One region of the Nocardia sp. NPDC056100 genome, then DNA from elsewhere that is predicted to be linked to it. Evidence: riboswitches for the same ligand, from Rfam matches in the RefSeq annotation. Region 1 holds a riboswitch; each other region holds the start of a gene.
The links. A riboswitch is a leader RNA that binds a small molecule or an ion and turns the genes downstream of it on or off. The one in region 1 is predicted to bind S-adenosylmethionine.

Region 1 (2,255 bases):
CGCCACGGTCGCGGGTTCGGAACTGAGTTTCCGGGTGGACGATTTCGTCTTCCCGATCGCGGCCGAGATCAAGGATCGCACCGCGACCCTGACCCCGGAGTTCGAGGTCGACAAGGCTGTCTACCAGCCGGTCGCGCTGCCCTATGAGAACCAGGCTCCGTGGAAGACCGACTACGACCGTGAGCAGGCGGCCTGGAACCGCCTGAAGGACACCGTCGCGATGGGCGCCACCATCGGCACCCTGGTCGGTGGCATCGGCGGCGCGGCCGTCGGCTGCCTCATCGGCGGCGCCACCCTGGCCACCGTGACCGGTGCGCTGACTGCCATGTTCGGCGCCCTGGGCGGCGCGGTGTTCGGCTGCATCGTCGGCATGAGCGTCATCGGGTTCCTCGGCACCCTGGCGGGCCAGCTGTTCGTGACCGCCCCGGTCGCGATTCTGGCTGCCGCGCAGTACTTCACCACCATCAACCAGCCCTCGGTGCAGCCCGCCAAGTAGTCCGGACGCATCCGTTCCGCCGATGGTCCCGGTCGGAATGGATGGCACCGCGAGGATGGACGAACCCGCTCGGTCGAACGACCGAGCGGGTTCGTCGTATTTCCTTGCGATCTCCGTGAATCCAATGCTGTCCGGAGTGCGCCCGCGGTGGTGCACTGGGGTGATGGGTGAGCTGACCTCGATTCGCGGCGATGCGGCCGCACTCACGACGGTGGATGGGGCGGATCTGCGAAAGACCTTCGCGCACTTCCCCAGTGGAGTGGTGGCGGTCTGCGCGCGGATCGGCGGGGTGCCGCACGGCATGGTGGTGAGCACCTTCGTGCCGGTATCGCTGGATCCGCCGCTGGTATCGCTGTGCGTGCAGTACTCCTCGGAGACCTGGCCGCGGCTGGAGAAGGCGTCGCTGCTGGGGCTGAGCCTGCTCGGCACCGAGCAGCAGGCCGCGGCGCGCAGTCTGAGTTCGCGCAGCGGTGACCGGTTCCGGGATGTGGAGCTGCGCAGCGGGCACGGCAATGCCGCGTTCATCGCGGGCGCCAGCGCCTGGCTGGAAGCCTCTGTGCACGAACAGGTTCCGGCGGGCGATCACGCGGTGGTGCTCTTGCGGGTGCACCGGCTGACCGCGCATCCCGATACCGAGCCGCTGGTGTTCCACCGCAGCGGATTCCGTTCGCTGCACGACGGCGCGCCGCCGGGACTGACCGAGGCCGCCAGCTGACCGGCCGGGACGGCGTGCGGCGGAGCCGCCGAGAGATACTGCCGCGCCATTGAATTCACGTTGATCCGGACCGGAGACAGTCGCCGCACCGGCTCGTAACGTCATCCTCACCATCCAGAGCGACCGAGAGACCTGGCTCGTAGAAGTCGCAGCAACCCCCCGAATCGGGTGCGGGTGCTACCGCCGGGACCGATGGAGGACAGATCCACATGAGTACCCTTGCCGCGCCGCCCGATTCCCGGGAGGAGGACGCACATCATGACGACGGCGCGCTGACCGTCGCACCCACCCGCCATCCCTGGCGCTGGGTCGTCGGCGGCATCGCGCTGCTGCTGGTCGCGCAGTTCGCGCACGGCCTGGCCGTGAATCCGGGCTGGGACTGGTCCACGTTCGCGCAGTACATCACGGCCGCCTCGGTGCTCTCGGCACTGAAGGTGACCATCGAGCTGACGTTCTGGGGCACCCTGCTCGGCTTCTTCATCGGCGTCTGGCTCGCGATCGGGCGGCTGTCGAAAAATCCGGTGCTGCAAGCCATTTCGTGGGCCTACATCTGGTTGTTCCGGTCCATTCCGCTGATCGTGCAATTGCTGTTCTGGTTCAATATCGCGTACCTGTACAAGACGCTGTCGCTGGGCGTGCCGTTCGGACCGGCGTTCTACACCTTCGATGTGAATGGCGTGATCAGCGGATTCACCGCCGCCGTCATCGGTTTGGCATTGCATCAGGCCGCGTATTCGGCGGAAATCATTCGCGCCGGCATCATTTCGGTGGATCAGGGCCAGTGGGAGGCGGCCAGATCGCTCGGATTGCCCTGGCGCAGGCAGTTCTTCGGGGTGATCGCGCCGCAGGCCATGCGCGGGATTCTGCCCAATGCGGCCAATGAGGTGATCAGCCTGTTCAAGGGCACCTCGATCGTCTCGACGATGGCGATCGCGGAGCTGTTCTACCAGGTGCAGGTGATCTTCGGCCGCAATGGCCGGGTGGTGCCGCTGCTCATGGTGGCGACGGTCTGGTACATCGTGCTCACCTCGATCCTGAACGTCG
Region 2 (2,255 bases), 670 kb from region 1:
CCAGGACACGAAGTCCGCGGCACCGTAGGAGCCGTCGAGTTCGATGCCCGGGACCTCGAGCGCGCGGTCGGCGTTCGCGCCGGTGGAGAAGATCACCGCGTCGTAGAAGCGCTGCAGATCCTCGAGGTTGATGTCGACGCCGTAGTCGATATTGCCGAGCAGGCGGACCTGCGGCTTGTCGAGCACCTTGTGCAGGGCGGTGATGATGCCCTTGATGCGCGGGTGGTCGGGGGCCACGCCGTAGCGGATCAGGCCGAACGGCGCGGGCATCCGCTCGTACAGGTCGATGCTCACGTCGGCGTCGGATTTCATCAACGCGTCCGCCGCGTAGATTCCGGCCGGGCCGGCGCCCACGATCGCTATACGAAGCGGGCGGGTCGCTGCTTGTTCGGTCATTCTTGGCGCACCCTTTGGTTGAACTATCTTGCCGTCAAGTCTCAGCCGTCTTTCTTAGCTTAGGCTAAGTTGACGCCCTCGCTCCGGGGTGCCCTTCATTGGAATCCCCGAAGCTGCAGCGTTGCTGCGTGGTCCTGCTATTTCCGTTTTCGTCCGGAAATTCTGCTGATTCTATCGGTGGGCGGAAGCCCCCGCCCGCGCCGGTGCCGCGCGACTGTGCGGACGTCCAGCAGCCCGGAATGCCGGTGTCGCGACCGATGCCACCGCCGTGACCGGGCATGATCGAGTCATGGAACAAGGCGACGACCAGCAGATACCGATCGATCAGAGCAGTGCGCGCAGTCTGCTGCCGTTCCTGGTGGCGGCGGGCGTGCTGGTGCTGGTCATCATCGGAATCGTGGTGGCCGCCCTGGTTTCACCGGTTGAGAAGAATGTCACAGATTCGGACCGGCTCGACCTGGCCTCGCGCAAGTTCCTCCAATCCCGCAGCGCCACCGGCACACTGGACCCCCGCGTGGTCTGCGACGGATTCAGCGAGGAGCGCTCCCCGCTTGCCCCCGCCAAGGCGGGTGACGGCACCGCCTTCGACTTCGTGAAACTCACCGATCCGGCGGTGTCCGGCGATAAGGCCACCGCCCAGGTCACCTTCGATACGGCCGGGAAGGAATCAACCTCCACCTGGCACTTCACCCGTTCCGGCAGTCTGTGGCTGGTCTGCGATTCCTGATCCGCCGCGACACCCCGCACGGTTTGACAGGTAGCCCATTTTTCGGTCAATCTCATCCCAGGTCATGAGTACCAGCGCCAAGCCCCGGCTGGCTGGTCGGCAACCCTCCTCCGCGGCGGGGTGCTCCGGGTGACGACCTGGCCGCGCATCGGGCAACGGTGCGGCAAGTGCGGATTCACAGGAGGTCGACAAGTGAGCTACGCGGGCGATATCACGCCGAAGCAGGCGTGGGAGCTGTTGCGGGACAATCCGGATGCGGTGCTGGTAGATGTGCGCACCGAAGCCGAATGGCGTTTCGTCGGTGTCCCCGATACCAATGGCATCGGGCGGCCGACCGCGCTGATCGAATGGGTGGACACCAGCGGTACCCCCAATTCGCGCTTCACGGACCAACTTCAGCAGGCTCTGCGTGAGCGCGCCGCGGATTCGGAAGCGCCGGTGATCTTCATCTGTCGCTCCGGCCAGCGCTCCATCGGCGCGGCCACCGCCGCCACGGCGATCGGCATCTCCCCTTCTTTCAATGTCCTCGAGGGTTTCGAAGGCGCGCTGGACGCGCAGGGTCACCGCGGCAGCGAAGGCTGGCGCGCCGATGGGCTTCCGTGGAGGCAGTCATGATCACCGGTGGTTCGTTCGAGCGGCCGCTACCCGAGGGCGTCGGCCCGGCCACGCTGGGTGTGCGCGGTGGTACGCGCCGTTCCGGCTATGACGAGACCTCCGAGGCGCTGTTCCTGAACTCGGGTTTCGTCTACGAGAGCGCCGAGGCCGCCGAGGCCGCGTTCACCGGCGAGATCGAGCACTTCGTGTACTCGCGCTACGGCAATCCGACGGTCGCCATGTTCGAAGAGCGTCTGCGCCTGCTGGACGGCGCGGAGGCGTGCTTCGCCACCGCGAGCGGTATGTCCGCGGTGTTCACCGCGCTGGGCGCGCTGCTCGCCGCGGGTGATCGCCTGGTGGCCGCGCGCAGCCTGTTCGGCTCGTGTTTCGTGGTGGCCAATGAGATCCTGCCGCGCTGGGGCGTGGAGACCGTGTTCGTCGACGGTGAGGATCTGGCGCAGTGGGAAGAGGCGCTGTCGGTGCCGACCCAGGCCGTCTTCTTCGAAACCCCTTCCAACCCAATGCAATCGCTGGTCGA
Region 3 (2,255 bases), 970 kb from region 1:
GCCCAGCGCCAGCCAGCGCTTGGAAGCGCCTGCCTGACTTGATGTTTCGTTGGGCGCGTCGATCGCGGTCCCAGTGGTCATGCCGTCTCCTCGGGAGTGGTTCGAACAGCTCGCTCCATCGTGGCACCGCCCGACATTTGGCGTCAAGAGAAAAGTGTCGCAATCAGACAGTTGACCGTTAACGTCACAATCACACCGGACGGCTATACAATGAGGGCATGGCCGAGTCGTCGACGATCGCTGATTCCCCGCAGCAGCAGCACACCCTGGAGCGGCATCGCCCGGGCCTGCGCGAGCGCAAGAAGCAGCAGACCCGGACGCGGATCATCGATGTGGCACTGCGGCTCTGCGATACGCAGGGATTCGACGCGACCACCGTGGAACAGATCGCCGATGAGGCCGATGTCTCACCGCGCACCATCAACCGCTACTTCGACAGCAAAGAGGCGATCGTCATCGCCCCGGTCGAGGACATGGGCAAGGCCCTGGCCGAGCAACTGCGCGCGCAGCCGATCACCGGCAATGAACTGCAAGCCCTGCTCAACGCCTTCCGGGCCACCGTCGAGCAGGTCATCGAGGGCGACAATCCCGCGCCCTTCCGCTGGTTCCAGCAGATGCAGCGCATCTCACTGAGCAATGCCACCGTCCGCGCCGAGAGCCTGGCCGCCGCCGACACCAAAACCCTGTCCATGACCACGGTGCTGGCCGAACGCCTGCGCCTGGACCCCAATTCCATGCCGGTGCGGCTCATTTCGACCACCTGGCACGGCATCGTGCGCGTGGGCATGGAATGCGAGTTCGACGCGGACTCGAATTTCCCGGACTGCTCCACCCCCGCGTCGGCCCGCGACCTCATCACCAATGTGATGGCCGCCTACAACGAGTTCATTCGCAGCTGCGCCCTCCCCGTCGCCGAGGCTATTGCGCCGCCCCGTTAGAATCTGCGCCAAGGTCAAGAGCATCAGCGCCAAGCCCCGGCTCGCTGATCGGCAACCCTCCAGCAGCGGCGGGGTGCTCCGGGTGAAGACCAGGCGCTCGAAGGCCGAGCGCAAGCGCACTGTAGGAGGACCCGAGATGTGTTGTTGTCGAAGCCAATTCGCCTTCCGATAACGTCCGCCTCCGCCGATTCCGGCGACCTTTCCACCTGGAGCACGACATGAGTGACTCGACCGCGCCCTCCGCCTCCCCCGCGAACGGCGATACGGATCCCAGCAACTGGTCCTTCGAGACCAGGCAGGTCCATTCCGGCCAAGCCCCCGACGCCGCCACCGGCGCGCGCGCCCTGCCGATCTACCAGACCACCTCGTACGCGTTCCGCGATACCGATCACGCCGCCGCGCTGTTCGGGCTCGCCGAACCGGGCAATATCTACACCCGCATCATGAACCCCACCCAGGACGTGGTGGAGCAGCGCATCGCGGCGCTGGAGGGCGGTGTGGCGGCCCTGCTGCTGGCCTCCGGGCAGGCCGCGGAGACCTACGCGATCCTGAACCTCGCGCAGGCGGGCGATCACATCGTGTCCAGCCCGCACCTGTACGGCGGCACCTACAACCTCTTCCACTACTCGCTGCCCAAGCTGGGCATCGAGGTCAGTTTCGTGGACGATCCGGATGATCTGGCGCAGTGGGAAGCGGCCGTGCGGCCCAATACCAAGGCGTTCTACGGCGAGACCGTCGCGAATCCGAGCAGCTCGATCCTGGATATCCCGGGCATCGCGGGCGTCGCGCACGCCGCCGGTGTGCCGCTGATCGTGGACAACACGGTCGCCACGCCGTACCTGATCCAGCCGCTCGCGCACGGCGCGGACATCGTGGTGCATTCGGCGACCAAGTACCTGGGCGGGCACGGTTCAGCCGTCGCGGGCGTGATCGTGGACGGCGGCACCTTCGACTGGACCGTCACCGACGCCGACGGCAACTCGCGTTTCCCAGGCTTCACCACCGCCGATCCCAGCTACCACGGTGTGGTCTTCGCGGATCTGGGCGCACCGGCGTACGCGCTCAAGGCGCGCGTACAGCTGCTGCGCGATCTGGGTGCGGCCGTGGCGCCGTTCAACGCGTTCCTGATCGCCCAGGGCATCGAGACGCTGAGCCTGCGGGTGGAGCGGCACGTGTCCAACGCGCAGGCGGTCGCGGAGTTCCTGACGCAGCAGCCGGGCGTCGAGAAGGTGTACTACGCGGGGCTTTCCGACTCACCCTGGTTCGAGCGTGGCAAACAACTGGCACCCAAGGGCGTCGGCGCGATCGTGTCGTTCG

Region 2: another riboswitch for S-adenosylmethionine. It lies ahead of ACFC0O_RS22625 (rhodanese-like domain-containing protein); the one in region 1 lies ahead of ACFC0O_RS25680 (amino acid ABC transporter permease).
Region 3: another riboswitch for S-adenosylmethionine. It lies ahead of ACFC0O_RS29650 (bifunctional o-acetylhomoserine/o-acetylserine sulfhydrylase); the one in region 1 lies ahead of ACFC0O_RS25680 (amino acid ABC transporter permease).

What each region holds. Positions count from the first base shown of each region.
Region 1 is NZ_JBHJVY010000003.1:761,534-763,788, forward strand. It holds gene ACFC0O_RS25670 (hypothetical protein) at 1-496, shown strand, start outside; gene ACFC0O_RS25675 (flavin reductase family protein) at 660-1,211, shown strand; SAM riboswitch class I at 1,319-1,410, shown strand; gene ACFC0O_RS25680 (amino acid ABC transporter permease) at 1,421-2,255, shown strand, end outside.
Region 2 is NZ_JBHJVY010000003.1:89,272-91,526, reverse strand. It holds gene ACFC0O_RS22635 (FAD-dependent oxidoreductase) at 1-396, opposite strand, end outside; gene ACFC0O_RS22630 (hypothetical protein) at 686-1,123, shown strand; SAM riboswitch class IV at 1,184-1,299, shown strand; gene ACFC0O_RS22625 (rhodanese-like domain-containing protein) at 1,316-1,738, shown strand; gene ACFC0O_RS22620 (O-succinylhomoserine sulfhydrylase) at 1,735-2,255, shown strand, end outside.
Region 3 is NZ_JBHJVY010000003.1:1,730,630-1,732,884, reverse strand. It holds gene ACFC0O_RS29660 (MFS transporter) at 1-81, opposite strand, end outside; gene ACFC0O_RS29655 (helix-turn-helix domain-containing protein) at 219-938, shown strand; SAM riboswitch class IV at 951-1,061, shown strand; gene ACFC0O_RS29650 (bifunctional o-acetylhomoserine/o-acetylserine sulfhydrylase) at 1,157-2,255, shown strand, end outside.